3 regions of the Streptomyces sp. NPDC048191 genome follow, and region 1 is predicted to be linked to each of the others. Evidence: riboswitches for the same ligand, from Rfam matches in the RefSeq annotation. Region 1 holds a riboswitch; each other region holds the start of a gene.
The links. Region 1 has a riboswitch for thiamine pyrophosphate ahead of thiO (glycine oxidase ThiO). Riboswitches for the same ligand answer to the same signal wherever they lie in the genome.
Positions count from the first base shown of each region.

Region 2: another riboswitch for thiamine pyrophosphate. It lies ahead of thiC (phosphomethylpyrimidine synthase ThiC); the one in region 1 lies ahead of thiO (glycine oxidase ThiO).
Region 3: another riboswitch for thiamine pyrophosphate. It lies ahead of AB0D93_RS16420 (thiamine ABC transporter substrate-binding protein); the one in region 1 lies ahead of thiO (glycine oxidase ThiO).

Region 1 covers NZ_JBEZMO010000002.1:393,536-399,101, forward strand. The annotation lists gene thiE (thiamine phosphate synthase) at 1-235, opposite strand, end outside; gene AB0D93_RS04815 (Rv2175c family DNA-binding protein) at 328-693, opposite strand; gene AB0D93_RS04820 (FAD-dependent oxidoreductase) at 758-1,990, opposite strand; gene AB0D93_RS04825 (hypothetical protein) at 2,023-2,373, opposite strand; TPP riboswitch at 2,427-2,537, shown strand; gene thiO (glycine oxidase ThiO) at 2,535-3,707, shown strand; gene thiS (sulfur carrier protein ThiS) at 3,704-3,922, shown strand; gene AB0D93_RS04840 (thiazole synthase) at 3,926-4,720, shown strand; gene pknB (Stk1 family PASTA domain-containing Ser/Thr kinase) at 4,809-5,566, shown strand, end outside.
Region 2 covers NZ_JBEZMO010000001.1:167,841-173,406, reverse strand. The annotation lists gene AB0D93_RS00800 (IclR family transcriptional regulator C-terminal domain-containing protein) at 1-62, shown strand, start outside; gene AB0D93_RS00795 (SsgA family sporulation/cell division regulator) at 163-600, shown strand; gene AB0D93_RS00790 (YibE/F family protein) at 810-2,312, opposite strand; TPP riboswitch at 2,385-2,562, shown strand; gene thiC (phosphomethylpyrimidine synthase ThiC) at 2,555-4,339, shown strand; gene AB0D93_RS00780 (hypothetical protein) at 4,418-5,278, opposite strand; gene AB0D93_RS00775 (metallophosphoesterase) at 5,460-5,566, opposite strand, start outside.
Region 3 covers NZ_JBEZMO010000008.1:197,026-202,591, reverse strand. The annotation lists gene AB0D93_RS16425 (iron ABC transporter permease) at 1-1,012, opposite strand, end outside; gene AB0D93_RS16420 (thiamine ABC transporter substrate-binding protein) at 1,051-2,124, opposite strand; TPP riboswitch at 2,206-2,314, opposite strand; gene rlmN (23S rRNA (adenine(2503)-C(2))-methyltransferase RlmN) at 2,338-3,444, opposite strand; gene AB0D93_RS16410 (hypothetical protein) at 3,762-4,073, opposite strand; gene AB0D93_RS16405 (hypothetical protein) at 4,288-4,776, opposite strand; gene AB0D93_RS16400 (hypothetical protein) at 4,867-5,073, opposite strand; gene AB0D93_RS16395 (hypothetical protein) at 5,276-5,476, opposite strand.

The DNA.
Region 1 (5,566 bases):
CCGCGCGGTCGTTCACCGCGAGGAGCTTGCCGTGCCGGGCGCAGGCGTCCGCGAAGACCTCCAGGTGGGCCAGCTCCTCGGCGGCCTCCATGCCCTTGTCGCGCAGCTGCACGATGTCGACACCGCCGGCCAGGACCGCGTCCAGGAACTCGGGAAGGTCGCCCTGGCGCGTGCGCGCGTCCGTGCAGAGGTACAGACGGGCGTCGGCGAGCGCGGCGCGTGCGGTGTCGGGCATACGTGGGTCCCCCCTGGTCGGTGTCCCTGGTGGTGTTCACGGGTGGCGTACGGGCCACGGCCCGCACGCCACCCCTCGTGGTGCGGTGCGGCTCAGACGGCGAGCGCCTGGGCGCGGCGCTTCACCTCCGTGCCGCGATTCTCGCTCAGGGCCTGCGCGGGGGTGCCGGGCAGGGTCGGGTCGGGGGTGAAGAGCCACTCGATCATCTCTTCGACCGTGAAGCCGTCGTCCCGCAGGAGCGTCAGGGTGCCGGACAGGCCCTTGACGACCTTGTCCCCGTCGATGAAGGCGGCGGGGACGTGCAGCGCGCGGTTCTCACCTCGGCGTACGGCGATGAGCTGGCCCTCCTTGACCAGCTGCCGGACGCGCGTCACCTCGACGCCGAGCTGTTCGGCGATGTCGGGGAGGGTGAGCCAGGCGGGGACGAGAGCATCGATCTTTGCGTCAATCTCGGTCACAGGACAAGCCTGCCATCCCCCACTGACAGTCGGAAGTCAGGCAGGTCCGGCCGGGACGGCCGGGCTAGTCGGCCGTGGCGTCCTTCAGGGGCTTCGCCGGGTCCGCCAGGGCCCGCGCGTCCATGCCGCGGCCCGACTCGATCAGTCTCCGGCCCTGCGCCAGATCACGCGGGCGGCCTACCGCCAGCAGGGCGACGAGGCGGTCCTCGCGCAGCCAGCACACCGTCCAGGCGGGGCCCGCCGGGTCGCCGCGCCACACCGCGCGGTCGGCCGCGGCGTGGTGACCGGCGTACTGCACGAACCGGCCGAACTGCTCGGACCAGAAGTACGGCACCGGGTCGTAGACCTCCGGGGTCTCGCCGAGGATGTTCGCGGCGACCGTGCGCGGGCCCTGCAGGGCGTTGTCCCAGTGGTGGACGAGCAGCCGTTCGCCGTAGCGGGCCGAGGGGAAGGAGGCGCAGTCGCCGACGGCGTACACGTCCGCCACGGAGGTGCGCAGCCGGTCGCCGGCGAGGACGTCCCCGTGCGGGCCCAGCTCGACGCCGGAGCCGGCCAGCCAGGCCGTGGCGGGGCGGGCGCCGATGCCGACGACGACGGCTCCGGCGGGCAGCCGGGTGCCGTCGGCGAGGATCACCGCGCCGGGCTCGACGCGCTCCACGCGCGCGTGCGTGCGCAACTCGGCGCCCGCGTCGGCGTACCAGGCGGCCATGGGGGCGGCGACCTCGGCGGGCAGGGCGCCGGCGAGGGGCCGGTCGGCGGCCTCCACGACGGTCACCACGCAGCCGGCCTCACGGGCGGCCGTGGCGAACTCGGCGCCGATCCAGCCGGCCCCGACGACCACGATCTCGTGCTGCTGGGTGAGCACCGGGCGCAGCCGTTCGGCGTCGTCCAGGGTGCGCAGCAGGTGCACGCCGGGCACGCCCTCGGTGCCGGGCAGGGTGATCGGTTCGGCGCCGGTGGCGATGACCAGGACGTCGTACGGCACCGGGCCCGCCTCGGTGTCCAGCTCGTGCTCGGCGGGACGCAGGCCCAGCACCTCGCAGCCGAGCCGCAGCTCGACGCCGAGGGACTCGAAGTCCACGTCGAAGGCGGAGTCCTCGGCCTTGCCGAGCAGCACGGCCTTCGACAGCGGCGGCCGGTCGTACGGCTGGTGCGGCTCCGCCCCGATCACGGTGACGGGGCCCTTGAAGCCCTGCTCCCGCAGCGCGACCGCGGTCTGCACCCCGGCCATGCCGGCGCCCGCGACGACCACGCGGCGCCCCTGTGACGTGCCCTCTTGTGCTGTCTGCTCGCTCACCCGATCACCATAGACATGTGACGGAGCGTCAGTCAGCGGGCGTGCTCGGTGACCTGTTCCACAACACTCGTACCGGCGCCCGCCTGGGACTCCCACTCCCAGGTCTCCTCCAGCCGCACCCGGCCGTCCGGCAGCTCCACGACGGTGGACACGCAGTGCCCGCAGGAGGTCGTGCCGTCGGTCTTCAGCTGGACGTAGCGGAAGTCCAGCCGGTCGCCCTCCCGGGTGCCGACCAGACGGCCGCGTACGACGTCGCCGCCCGCGTACTCGGCCCAGATCCCGCCGCCCTCCTCGTGGTACGCGAACCGGGTGCGGGTGCCCACCTGACCTGGGGCTTGATCCGCCACGGGGGCGAAGGTCAGTCCGTCGAGCGACCGGGCCATGAGCAGGGGCTCCCTTACGGGTGAGGAGCGGGGCGGGCTAGGGTGGCCACCGTACAAGCACTCGCGGGAGCCCGGCGCACCGGGCTGAGAGGGAGGCTGGCGGCCTCCGACCGTACGAACCTGATCCGGGTCATGCCGGCGAAGGGAGGGGCTTACCGCCCATGTCGTCACGTACGTCCGATACGTCCGACGTCCTCGTCATCGGGGGCGGAATCATCGGCCTGGTCACCGCCTGGCGCGCGGCGCAGCGCGGGCTCGCCACGGCCGTGGTGGATCCCGAGCCCGGCGGCGGGGCCGCGCGGGTCGCGGCCGGGATGCTGGCCGCGGTCACCGAACTGCACTACGGCGAGGAGAGACTACTCGCCCTGAACCTGGAATCGGCCCGCCGCTACCCGGACTTCGCGGCCGAACTGACCGAACTGACCGGCCACGACCTCGGCTACCGCCGCTGCGGCACCCTCGCGGTCGCGATGGACGCCGACGACCGCGCCCACCTGCGCGAACTGCACGCCCTGCAGCAGCGCTCGGGGCTGGAGTCGGAGTGGCTGTCCGGGCGGGAGTGCCGGCGCCTGGAGCCGATGCTGGCGCCCGGGGTGCGCGGTGGCCTGCGGGTCGACGGCGACCACCAGATCGACCCGCGGCGGCTGGCGGCGGCCCTGGTGGCCGCGTGCGAGCGGACCGGCGTGAGGTTCCACCGGGCGTGGGCCGAGCGGCTGGACGTCGCGGGGGACCGGGCCGCCGGGGTCACCACGGCGGACGGCGCCGAGCTGCGCGCCGGACAGGTGGTGCTCGCCGCCGGGAGCATGAGCGGGCGGCTCGCGGGGCTGCCGGAGGCGCTGCTGCCGCCGGTGCGGCCGGTGAAGGGGCAGGTGCTGCGGCTCACCGTGCCCAGCGGGTACGCGCCGTTCCTCAGCCGGACCGTACGGGCCGTCGTCCGGGGCAGCCAGGTCTACCTGGTGCCCCGCGAGAACGGCGAACTGGTCGTCGGCGCCACCAGCGAGGAGCTGGGCTGGGACACGACGGTCACCGCGGGCGGGGTGTACGAGCTGCTGCGCGACGCCCATGAGCTGGTGCCGGGCATAACCGAACTGCCGCTCACCGAGACCCGGGCCGGGCTGCGCCCCGGCTCGCCCGACAACGCGCCCCTGCTCGGCCCGTCCGGGCTGGACGGGCTGCTGCTGGCCACCGGGCACTACCGCAACGGGGTGCTGCTCACCCCGGTCACCGGCGATGTCATGGCCCGGCTGCTGGCCGACGGCGAACTGCCGGACGAGGCCCGTCCGTTCACGCCGCGGCGCTTCGGCGCCGCCGTCCTCCTGGAGCAGCCCGCATGAGCATCCCTGTCACCGTTCCCATCTCCGTCAACGGAGAGCGCCGGGAGATCGTTCCGGGTACCGCTCTCGACGCCGTCGTACGCTCGCTGGTCGCGGCGCCCTCCGGGGTCGCCGCCGCCGTCAACGAGACCGTGGTGCCGCGCACCGAGTGGGCGAGCACGGTGCTGGCCGAGGGCGACCGGGTCGAGGTCCTCACCGCTGTCCAGGGGGGCTGAGCCATGGCCGACGATCCTCTGGTTCTCGGGGGTACGACCTTCTCCTCCCGGCTGATCATGGGTACGGGCGGCGCGCCCAGCCTGGAGGTGCTCCAGCGTGCGCTGGTCGCCTCCGGTACGGAGCTGACGACGGTCGCGATGCGGCGGGTGGACCCGTCCGTGCACGGCTCGGTGCTGTCCGTGCTGGAGAAGCTGGGCATCCGGGTGCTGCCGAACACGGCGGGCTGTTTCACGGCCGGGGAGGCGGTGCTGACCGCGCGGCTGGCGCGGGAGGCGCTCGGCACGGACCTGATCAAGCTGGAGGTCATCGCCGACGAGCGGACGCTGCTGCCGGATCCGGTGGAGCTGCTGGAGGCGGCGGAGACGCTGGTCGACGACGGGTTCACGGTGCTGCCGTACACCAACGACGATCCCGTGCTGGCGCGGAAGCTGGAGGACGTGGGGTGTGCGGCGGTGATGCCGCTGGGGTCGCCGATCGGGTCCGGGCTCGGGATCCGCAACCCCCACAACTTCCAGCTGATCGTCGAGCACGCGCGTGTGCCGGTGATCCTTGACGCGGGGGCCGGTACGGCGTCCGACGTCGCGCTGGCCATGGAGCTGGGGTGTGCCGGGGTGATGCTCGCCTCCGCGGTGACCCGGGCGCAGGAGCCGGAACTCATGGCGGCGGCGATGAGGCACGCGGTGGAAGGGGGGCGGCTGGCCCGGCTGGCCGGGCGGATTCCGCGCAGGCACTTCGCGGAGGCCTCCTCCCCCACCGAGGGGCGCGCCCGCCTGGACCCCGAGCGCCCGGCCTTCTGATCGCAGGGGAGTCACAGGTGTGCTGCATTCCGTCCCCGGATCAGCACATCGTGCGGGACTGTCGGTCGTCCCTCGTAGACTCGCCTGCGTGGATACGACCCTTCAGGACCCCCTCGTCGGGCAGGTGCTCGACGGCCGGTATCGCGTCGACGCGCGGATCGCGGTCGGCGGGATGGCCACGGTCTACCGGGCCCTGGACACCCGCCTGGACCGTGTGCTCGCGCTGAAGGTGATGCACCCGACGCTCGCGGCCGACGGCTCCTTCGTGGAGCGGTTCATCCGGGAGGCGAAGTCGGTCGCCCGGCTGGCCCACCCGAACGTGGTGCAGGTCTTCGACCAGGGCACCGACGGGTCCTACGTGTACCTGGCGATGGAGTACGTCGCCGGGTGCACCCTGCGGGACGTGCTGCGCGAGCGGGGGGCGCTGCAGCCCCGCGCGGCCCTCGACATCCTCGAACCCGTCCTCGCCGCGCTCGGCGCCGCGCACCGGGCCGGGTTCGTGCACCGGGACATGAAGCCCGAGAACGTGCTGATAGGGGACGACGGGCGGGTCAAGGTCGCCGACTTCGGGCTCGTGCGGTCCGTGGACACGGTGACCAGCACGACCGGCGCCGTCCTCGGGACCGTGTCGTACCTGGCGCCCGAGCAGATGGAGCAGGGCACCACTGATCCGCGCGTCGACGTCTACGCCTGTGGTGTCGTGCTCTACGAGATGCTGACCGGTGGGAAACCGCACTCCGGCGACTCCCCCGCGCAGGTGCTCTACAAGCACATACACGAGGACGTACCGCCGCCCTCGGCGCTGGTGCCGGGGCTGCCGTACGAGCTGGACGAGGTGGTGGCCTC
Region 2 (5,566 bases), on a different contig from region 1:
ATCGCCTGCAGGCGGAGATCGGTCGCCATCTGGGCACGCTTGTGCTCTCTATCAGTATCTGAAAACTTACTCCTTGTGATCTGCCGTGTACGTTCAGCAAGATTTGACCCACGGTGAGAGGGATCAAACCCGGCCAGTCGATGTCATATGACGGGGTAGACAATGCGCGAGTCCGTACAGGCAGAAGTCATGATGAGCTTTCTCGTGTCGGAGGATCTCTCCTTCCGCATCCCGGTGGAGTTGCGCTACGAGACCTGTGATCCCTATGCCGTCAGGCTCACCTTCCATCTGCCCGGTGATGCTCCGGTGACCTGGGCGTTCGGGCGGGAACTGCTGATCGACGGTGTCGGCCGACCGTGCGGTGAGGGGGACGTGCACATCGCTCCAGCCGATTCCGTGGTGCTGGGCGAGGTGCTGATCAGGCTTCAGGTCGGCAGCGACCAGGCCTTGTTCCGCTCCTCCGCGCCGCCCCTCGTCGCTTTCCTGGACCGCACGGACAAGCTCGTGCCGCTCGGCCAGGAGGGCGCGCTGGCAGACTTCGACGCCCATCTGGACGAGGCTCTGGACCGCATCCTGGCCGAGGAGCAGAGCGCTGGGTGAAGCGTTACGGCACGGGGCGCCGGCGCTCCGCCGTGCCGCGTCGAACTGTGCAGGAACGCTTCTGCATGGGGTGCCGTACCTAGCCAAGGGCATGGCTCCCGGGGCAGGCCCGGCCGGCTCACCCGAGGCCGGGACCGAGCCGATGCGGCGCGCACGAGGCCGGCGCGTGCCCCGGCGGGCCGACCGCGCCCGCACCGGCTCGGTCGGCCCTACCGCTTGCGGCGTCGCCCCCGGCCGCCGAGCGCCGGGGCCGGCTGTGTCCCGACCGGTGCCGGGCTGTCCTGGCCGGGGCGGTCGGCCGAGACGACCAGGGCGGCGAGCGCGGTGGTGACCGGGACGGAGGCGACCAGGCCGATCGAGCCCACCAGCGTGCGCACGATCTCCTCGGCCACCAGTTCGCTGTTGGCCACGGTCCCGACGCTGCTCTGCGCGATCGAGAACAGCAGCAGCAACGGCAGTGCGGCACCGGCGTAGGCGAGGACGAGGGTGTTGACCACGGAAGCGATGTGGTCGCGGCCGATGCGGATGCCCGCCCGGTACAACCCGCGCCAGCCCATCGTCGGATTTGCCTCGTGCAGCTCCCAGACGGCCGATGTCTGCGTCACGGTCACGTCGTCCAACACACCGAGAGAGCCGATGATGACGCCGGCCAGCAGCAGACCACTCATGTCGAGCTTGGGATACAGCCCGTGAATGAGGCCGGTGCTGTCGTCCGTGTTGCCCGTGAGTGCGGCCCAGCCGATGAACTGTGAGCCGAGGAGGCCGATCAGCCCCAACGAGACCAGCGTGCCGAGCACGGCCACCGACGTACGGGCCGACAGGCCGTGGCACATGTACAGGGCGATCAGCATGATGGCGCTCGACCCGACCACCGCCACGAGCAGCGGGTTCGAACCCTGGAGGATCGCGGGCAGGATGAACAGGGTCAGCACCAGGAAGCTCACGGCCAGTGCGACGAGCGCCATGACACCGCGCAACCTGCCCACCACGACGACGGCGAGCGCGAAGATCCCCGCGAGCAGCGTCATGGGGAACTTCCGGTCCACGTCGGTCACCGAGTACTGCAGGTCCTTCGGCGCCGAGGGCTCGTAGGCGGCCACGACCTGCTCGCCCTGGTGCAGTTGACGGCTCTGGTCAGGCTGCACGATCTCGGTGAACGTACGGCCCTTGTCCTTGCCGGTGTCGACCCGGACGGTCGCCTTCTTGCAGCTTCCCGCCGACTGCTGTTCCGCCGAGGTGCCGTCGGCGGTAGAGGGATCGCCGGCTCCGGTACCACCGGAGGCGTTGACCGACTTGCAGTTCACCTCGACCACTCTGGTGACCGTGGCCTGCTGCGTCTCCCGGTCGAAGCCGACGCCGGTGCGCTTGTGGCCCGGGGCTCCCCCGGGCCAGAGCACCAGCAGACCGACGACGACCGCCGCGGTGAACGGCACCAGGATCGCGGCGATGACCTTGCGCAAGTGCCGGGAGACGGGTGCGGCAGGCCCATGGCTGTGGCCATGGCTGTGGCCGTGACCACCGTGACCGTGCGAGTGAGCCCGGCCGCCGTTCCCGTGGTCCTGACCCTGCGCGCGGCCATCGTGATGCCCGCCGCTCCCGGTGCCGTTCGCGTGGTCAGCGGGCGGTGGGCAGCTCTGTCCGCCGACCTGAGCCGAGCCGCCTCGGTGGTGCGGCTCGGGTGGCCGATACGGGTACTGCTCCATGCTGGTCACCGCCCGATCATTTCAACAACGGCAGGGGGCCCACTGTTCATCGCGCCACATATGGCGCTAGCGTGGAGGCACCTTTGCACACGCGGGAGCTCGGAGCACCGGGCTGAGAGGGCGCTGACCTCCGTACACGCGATGTTTCACGTGGAACAGGCGATGTTCCGCAGGAAACGTCGGCAGACGGAATCCGCTGCGTCGACCGCCGAACCTGTTACCGGGTAATGCCGGCGTAGGGAGTAGGTCTCATGACCAACAAGGACGCACGCACGCCTGCCTCCGTTCAGGGCGAAAAGTCCCTGGAGGCCGGGAAGTCCATCGGCTGGCACAAGGCGTACGTCGAGGGTTCCCGCCCCGACCTGCGCGTGCCGGTCCGCCAGGTGCACCTCACCAACGGGCAGTCGGTCACCCTGTACGACACATCGGGCCCGTACACCGATCCACTCGTCGACACCGATGTTCGCAGGGGCCTGCCACCGCTGCGGGAGAACTGGATCATCGCCCGCGGCGACACCGAGGAGTACGCGGGCCGTCCCGTCCGCCCCGAGGACGACGGGGTCAAGCACACCTCGCCGCGCGGCGGACTGCGCAACCTCGACGCGGTCTTCCCCGGACGTCCGCGCCAGCCGCGCCGGGGGCGCAGCGGCGAGACGGTCACGCAGCTCGCGTACGCCCGCCGGGGCGAGATCACCCCGGAGATGGAGTACGTGGCCATCCGGGAGAACGTTTCCCCCGAGGTGGTCCGCGAGGAGATCGCGGCGGGCCGCGCGGTGCTGCCGGCCAACGTCAACCACCCGGAGATCGAGCCGATGATCATCGGCAAGCGGTTCCTGGTGAAGGTCAATGCCAACATCGGCAACTCCGCGGTGACTTCCTCCATCGAGGAAGAGGTGGAGAAGATGACCTGGGCGACCCGCTGGGGTGCCGACACGGTCATGGACCTGTCCACCGGCCGCAACATCCACACGACCCGTGAGTGGGTGCTGCGCAACTCCCCCGTACCCATCGGGACCGTGCCGCTCTACCAGGCCCTGGAGAAGGTCGACGGCAAGGCCGAGGAACTGACCTGGGACATCTACAAGGACACGGTCATCGAGCAGGCCGAGCAGGGCGTGGACTACATGACCGTCCACGCGGGCATCCGGCTGCCGTACGTCCCGCTCACCGCCAACCGCAAGACCGGCATCGTCTCGCGCGGCGGCTCGATCATGGCCGCGTGGTGCCTCGCGCACCACAAGGAGTCGTTCCTGTACGAGAACTTCGAGGAGCTGTGCGAGATCCTCGCCGCCTACGACGTCACGTACTCGCTGGGCGACGGCCTCCGGCCGGGGTCGATCGCGGACGCCAACGACGAGGCACAGTTCGCGGAATTGCGAACTCTTGGGGAACTCAACCAGATCGCCAAGCGTTTCAATGTTCAGACCATGATCGAGGGCCCGGGGCATGTCCCGATGCACAAGATCAAGGAGAACATCGACCTTCAGCAGGAGATCTGCGATGAAGCTCCGTTCTATACGCTCGGCCCGCTGACCACGGACATCGCGCCGGCGTACGACCACATCACCTCCGGCATCGGCGCCGCGATGATCGCCTGGTGGGGCACGGCGATGCTCTGCTACGTCACGCCCAAGGAGCACCTCGGCCTGCCCAACCGGGACGACGTCAAGACCGGCGTCATCACCTACAAGATCGCCGCGCACGCGGCCGATCTCGCCAAGGGGCACCCGGGCGCACAGCAGTGGGACGACGCGTTGTCGGACGCCCGCTTCGAGTTCCGGTGGGAGGACCAGTTCAATCTCGCCCTGGACCCGGACACGGCACGGGAGTTCCACGACGAGACCCTGCCCGCCGAGCCGGCCAAGACGGCCCACTTCTGCTCCATGTGCGGACCGAAGTTCTGCAGCATGAAGATCTCGCAGGACATCCGCCGCGAACACGGCAGCAGTCAGGCCGAGATCCAGGACGGAATGGCCCAGAAGTCGAAGGAGTTCGCGGCGAGCGGGAACCGGGTCTATCTGCCGATCGCCGACTGACACGCGGACCGGTGGTCCAGTGCCGGGCCGCGTAGAGCAGGCACTGGATCACCGGCGCGTCGAGGAGTGGGAGGCGGGCTACTCCGGCCGGTGTTCCGGGCCGCCGAAGTCCGGGCTCGTGTAGTCCGGGCTGGTGAAGCTCGGTCGGCCGGATTCGGTGCCGTCGACCGGGCTGCTGAAACCGGGGCGGTCGTATCCCAGACGGGGCATGCGGCCGCGCGGGGTGGGCGGGGTCGTGCGGTGCGGGACGGCCGGTCCGGGCTCGGCGAGGGCCTCCGTGAGGAACGGCAGGATGCCCCGCTCCAGCAGGGCCTCGCGCCAGGCCTCTCTGGCGCTGTCCAGCTCACGGTGCGCCGCGTCCAGCGCCTGGGCCTGTGGCGAGCTGCCGTTGCGCAGGGCGGTGAGAAGCAGTCCGACCGCGGCAAGGAGAATCGTGGCCGCGGTCACCGCGCCGAACACCCAGCCGGCGGTGAGCAGGGTCTGGGCGAAGGTCTGTCCGGGACTCAGCGTCTTCAGGATGTAGCCGACGAGGAGGAAGATCGCCGCGGCGGTTCCGGAGAGGACGGGAGTCAGTACGGCGATGACCGCGACGGCGCCCGCGCCGGTGTTCTCGGCCGCCTCGCCGAGGGTGGTGACGAGCCCGGTCGTGGCCGAACTCGGGTCCATGGAGGTGGGGTCCCCGGTCGTGGAGGGGGCCATCGCCGGGTGCCGCAGCTCCTGGCGGAGCTTCACATAGTGCTGGTATTCGGCCGCGGCGGCGGCCGTTATCAGTGCGGTGGCGTTGAGCGCCATGGTGCGCAGTTGTTCGGGATTGAGCCGCTGTCCGACAGCGGCCAGTTCCGGTCGCTGTGGTGCGGAGCGCAGCGCCTCATCGAGGAGCCGCTCGAATTCCTGGCGGTCCTCGTTCAGCAGGTGCTGCGGAACGCTGTTCATGTGCATCCCCCGATGCTCCGTAGGGCTTGGGGCTCGCACGCCGGCGAGCCGTCGGGCAGAAACGGAGGGGAGCCTGCTACGGATAAGCCGATGGTAGAGCCGTGACGGCGCACGGTGACAGGGGGTTGCCGGAAATTGCCCCAGGGCCTGCGTGTACTCCGCCGGGGGACGCCTGCCCGCGGAACGGTCAGGTAGTCAGGGGCAATTGGCGGACCAGTAGCTTTCCGGCCATGGTCACTCCGCCGTCCATCGCGATGGCGAGACCGTCGGCGTAGACGTGCGGTCCCTCCACGA
Region 3 (5,566 bases), on a different contig from region 1:
CGGCCACGGCGTACTGGAGCGAGGTCCACACCGCGTGCACGGGCGCCACCAGGAACGTACCGCCGTCGGAGTTCGCGAGCGCCCGGTAGTAGCCGAAGCCGGGCGCGTCCAGGGAGCGGCGGACGAGGACGGCGAGCGGCAGGACCAGCAGGAGCGTGATCGTGACGAGGACGCCGGCCAGCAGGGCCCACTGGCCGGCTCCGCGCGGGCGGCGCGCGGTCGCCTTCGGGTCGACGAGCCTCAGGGCGGTCTCCCGGCGCCGTACCGTCCAGGCGTGCACGACGAGGATCGCGCCGACGGCGACGAACTGGACCAGGGTGAGGACGGCTGCCGTGGAGAGGTCGAACACCTCGGAGGTCTGCCGGTAGATCTCCACTTCCAGGGTGGAGAAGGTGGGGCCGCCCAGGATCTGGACGACGCCGAAGGAGGTGAAGGTGAAGAGGAACACCATCAGCGCGGCGGCGGCCACGGCGGGGGCGAGGGCCGGGAGGGTGACCTTCCGCCAGGCGTGCAGGGGGGACGCGCCGAGCATGCGGGCGGCCTCCTCCTGCCGGGGGTCGAGCTGGGACCACAGGCCGCCGACGGTCCGTACGACGACCGCGTAGTTGAAGAAGACATGGGCCAGCAGGATCGCCCACACAGTGGTGTCCAGCCGTACGCCCCACAGCTCGTCGAGCAGTCCGCCGTGCCCGACGAGGGCGAGGAACGCGCTGCCGGCGACGACGGTCGGCAGCACGAACGGCACGGTGACGACGGCCCGCAGCACCTGCTTGCCGGGGAAGTCGAGGCGGGCGAAGACGTACGCGGCCGGCAGCGCGAGCAGCAGGGTGAGCGCGGTGGAGGCGAGCGCCTGCCAGGTGGTGAACCACAGCACGTGCCGGATGTCCGGCTGCGTGACCACGTCCGCGATCCGCCCCCACTGCCAGGCACCGTCGGCCTTCAGCCCGCGCGTGACGATCGCGGCCACGGGCCAGGCGAAGAACAGCGCGAAGAACGCGACGGGCAGGGCCATCAGCCCGAACCTCGCCGCGTTCCCCCGCCGGGGTTCCGCTACTTCAGTACGAGCGAGGTCCACGACTTGACCCACTGGTCACGGTTGGCGGCGATCTTGCCGGGGGCCATGGTCTCGGGGTTCTTGGCCTGCGGCCCGTACTTCACGAACTCCGGTGGCACCTGGGCGGCTTCGCGCACCGGGTAGACGAACATGTTGAGCGGCATGTCCTCCTGGAACTCCTTGGTGAGCAGGAAGTCCAGGAAGGCCTTGCCGCCCTTGGTGTTCTTCGCGTTGCTCAGCAGCCCCGCGTACTCCGTCTGCCGGAAGCAGGTGCCGTAGGAGACCCCGGTCGGCGCGGTGCTGGGGCGCTTCTTGGCGTAGATCACCTCGGCGGGCGGGGAGGAGGCGTACGACACCACCAGCGGCCGGTCGCCGCCGGCCTTCTTGCCCTCGGAGGAGCCCGAGAACTCCTGGTAGTAGGCCTGCTCCCAGCCGTCGACGACCTTGACGCCGTTGGCCTTGAGCTTCTTCCAGTAGCCCTGCCAGCCGGTGTCGCCGAACCGCCCGGCGCTGCCCAGCAGGAAGCCGAGGCCCGGCGAGGAGGTCGCGGCGTTCTCGGTGACGAGGAGGTTCTTGTACGCCGGCTTGGCGAGGTCGGCGAAGGACTGCGGCGGGGTCAGCTTGTGCTTGCTGAAGTAGGCCTTGTCGTAGTTGACGCAGATGTCGCCGGTGTCGATGGGCGTGACCCGGTGCTTGTCCTGGTCGACGCGGTACTGGGGCAGGATCCGGTCGGCGCCCTTGGCCCGGTACGGCTGGAAGAGCCCGTTGTCGAGCGCGCGGGACAGCAGGGTGTTGTCGACGCCGAAGAAGACGTCGCCCTGCGGGTTGTCCTTGGTCAGGATGGCCTTGTTCACGGCCTGCCCGGCGTCGCCGTCCTTGAGGACCCTGACCTTGTATCCGGACTGCTTCTCGAAGTCGGCGAGCACGTTCTTGGAGACGGCCCACGAGTCGTGACTGACGAGCGTCACGGTCTTGGAGTCACCTGACGACTTGGCGTCGGTGGATCCGCACGCGGACAGGCCGATCAGGCCGAGCCCGACCGCCACGGCCACGAAGGTCTTGTTCTGCACTGGATGTCCTCCTGGGGTTGGCCAGGAAGAGACGCGGCCCCGCCCGGACTCCGCGAGGAGGACCCGGGCAGGGCGCAACAGCTTGAGTGATGACCGAACTCCCTACCCAGAATGACCTGGGCGAGGTTCAGAGGGTCTGCGGCCCTGTCCGCCGCACTCTCAGCGCTGTGGCGCTCCCCTGTCGGAATATGAAGATGTGTGGACCGGGTCAGATTACCGCTCGGTGGCCGCGAGCTGACCACAGGCTCCGTCGATCTCCTGACCACGGGTGTCCCGGATGGTGACGGGCACACCATGGGCGGCGATGGCCTCCACGAACGCCTTCTCGTCCTCGGGCCGCGATGCGGTCCACTTGGAGCCCGGCGTCGGGTTGAGCGGAATGAGATTGACGTGCACGGGCTTGCCCCTGAGCAGCCGGCCGAGCCGGTCGCCCCGCCACGCCTGGTCGTTGATGTCCCGGATGAGGGCGTACTCGATGGACAGCCGACGGCCGCTCTTCTCGACGTACTCGAACCCGGCGTCGAGCACCTCGCGCACCTTCCACCGCGTGTTCACGGGGACGAGGGTGTCACGCAGCTCGTCGTCGGGGGCGTGCAGGGAGATCGCCAGCCGGCACTTGAAGCCCTCGTCGGCGAAGCGGTGGATGGCCGGCACGAGCCCGACGGTGGACACGGTGATCCCGCGCTGCGACAGCCCCAGCCCGTCGGGGGCCGGGTCGGTGAGCGCCCGGATGGCGCCGACCACACGCTTGTAGTTGGCGAGCGGCTCGCCCATGCCCATGAAGACGATGTTGGACAGCCGGGCGGGTCCCCCGGGCACCTCCCCGTCCCGCAGGGCCCGCATACCGTCCACGATCTGGTGGACGATCTCGGCCGTGGACAGGTTCCGGTCGAGCCCGGCCTGCCCGGTGGCGCAGAACGGACAGTTCATGCCGCAGCCCGCCTGCGAGCTGATGCACATGGTGACCCGGTCCGGGTAGCGCATCAGCACCGACTCGACGAGGGTCCCGTCGAACAGCCGCCACAGCGTCTTGCGCGTGGTCCCCTGGTCCGTCGACAGATGCCGGACGACGGTCATCAGCTCCGGGAACAGCGCCTCGCGCAGCTTGTCCCGCGAGGCGGCGGGGATGTCGGTCCACTGCTCCGGCTCGTGCGCGTACCGCGCGAAGTAGTGCTGCGCGAGCTGCTTGGCGCGGAACGGCTTCTCACCGATCTCGGCCACCGCGTCCTTGCGCTCGGCGGGCGTGAGATCGGCAAGGTGCCGCGGCGGCTTCTGGGCTCCGCGCGGCGCGACGAAAGTGAGTTCTCCGGGCTTAGGCATGGCGATACCAGTGTCGCAGATCAAACTCGGTGACCTGTGGCTGCCGCCTGCTACGACTGTCGTTAGTAGTCGTCACCGGTTGCCGCTGAGCGGCCTCGGACCGGCCCAGGGACGGCCCAGAGGCCGCCCAGGGGTGACCTGCGGCCGTCGCCGCCCACGACTGCCGTCAGCAGTCGTCACCCGCCGTGACCGAGCGGCTTCGGAAGGCCCGGAGACGGCCCGGCCGACGGGTCCGCGCGCTGCCAAGCAATCTGTCGCCGGGCCGGTGGGGGGCCTCGCTCGGCCGCCAGGGGCCGCTCCTGCAAGCGCTGAGGTCGTTACTCGGTCCGCCGGAAGAACGGTCCGGGAATGCGCCGGTCACCCCGCTGGTGACCACACTCCAACGGCGTGCCCGCCGCATCGGTGACCTGAGATTCCGCGATGACTTTGCCGGGGTCGCCGTCCTCGTAGAGCCACACGCTCATCAGCTCGGCCGCGACCTGGACCGCGAACTGGACACTGCCGCCGTCGCCGACCGGGGAAAGGGTGACGGCGTCGCCCGGTTCAAGCCAGAAGTCCTCACCGTACGGCTCGACGAAGAGACACAGCGGGGTGCTCCCCACATTCTCGACCGGCAGATTTCCGCGCACTGGACCTCCCCGCGTCCACTCTAGCGGTGGCTCGCCACGACCGCCCGGGTCGGTTCAGGAGCCCAAGAGCTGATCGCACGTCAGTTTTGTCTGCACCTTGGGAATGCGGTGGTTTTTGTCCGAATTTGCGAGTTGTGTGCCCTCATGTCAGCCTTGAAACGAGGGGTGGGCATGGACTGGAAATCCCCCAGCGATAAGGAGCCGCCATGCGAACTCATATGAGAGGGGCTGTAGTTGCGATAGCAGCGGTGCCCGTCCTGATGCTCGGCGGGGCAGCCGGAATCGCTACCGCGCAACACTCCGCTGATGTGAGCACGCACGCCACTCCAGCGAAGCCCAAGTGCCAGTGGGTGAAGGGGCACTGGGAATACAAGGGAAAGGGCCAGCACAAAAAGCGCGTCTGGGTCCAAGGCCACAAGGTCTGTACGGCCAAGCCGACGAAGAAGCCCTCGAGGAAGCCCTCACCGACCACTTCGGTGACCAAGCCCGGGTCGCCGTCGCCGACCAAGCCCGGGTCGCCGTCGCCGACCGCACCGGGGTCACCGTCGCCGACCAAGCCCGGGTCGCCGTCGCCGACCGCACCGGGGTCACCGTCGCCGACCAAGCCCGGGTCGCCGTCGCCGACGGTGACCGCACCCGGGTCGCCGTCGCCGACCGTGACCTCACCGGCCGGGACCACGCCCGGTACGCCGGCGCCGACCACGCCTGGTTCGCCGCCCGCGTCGTAATCGCGGCAGGCAAAAGCCCCCGCCCAACGGGAAACCGCTGGGCGGGGGCGTTCGCTTTGCGCCACTCAGATGCAGGGGATGTTGGAGTACCCCGGGTAGATGAAGCGGCCGGCCGGACCGGCGCTGTGGACGCACAGGTCGAAGCCGGGGCTCTGGGGCTTCGGGTTCTCGGTGGCGGCGGTCGCGGTCGGGGCGACGAGGAGGGTCACCCCGAGGATCAATGCCGCCACCGCCGATTTCTTGCCCGGGACACGCCTCCGGAACGTCTTCATTGCCGCCCTCCTTCGGGCCGGTACGGGAGCACCGCGCAGTTCACAGGGCGACGGTTCGGCGCTCGCTGTTCCGCATATCGTCATATGCCACAGACATGACGTCAACACCCGAAATCGGGCAATCCCACCGGGAACCGGCTCCGGTCACCGTCCCTGCGGTCCCCGCCCCGGCCGGAGCGGGGACAGCGGGCCCGGTCGGCGGTCAGGGCGCCGTGCGGGACTGCCTCGCCGCCACGGCGCTCACCGCGGTGCCGGCCACGAGGACCGCCGACAGCGCGATCAGGTCGGTCATGACCCCTTCGAGGCGCGCGGCGGGGGCGCAGATGATCACGATGATGACGAGAACGACAGCCCAGCCGCGTGGACGGGGGATTGAAAGGGAGTTGATTGGGGTCACACTCATAGCAGTACCTCCTGGGTGCATGCCCACCGATCGCCGCCCTCGCCGGGAAGCCTGTGCGGCGGTCGGTGGGCTTTCGTGTTGGACCACTGT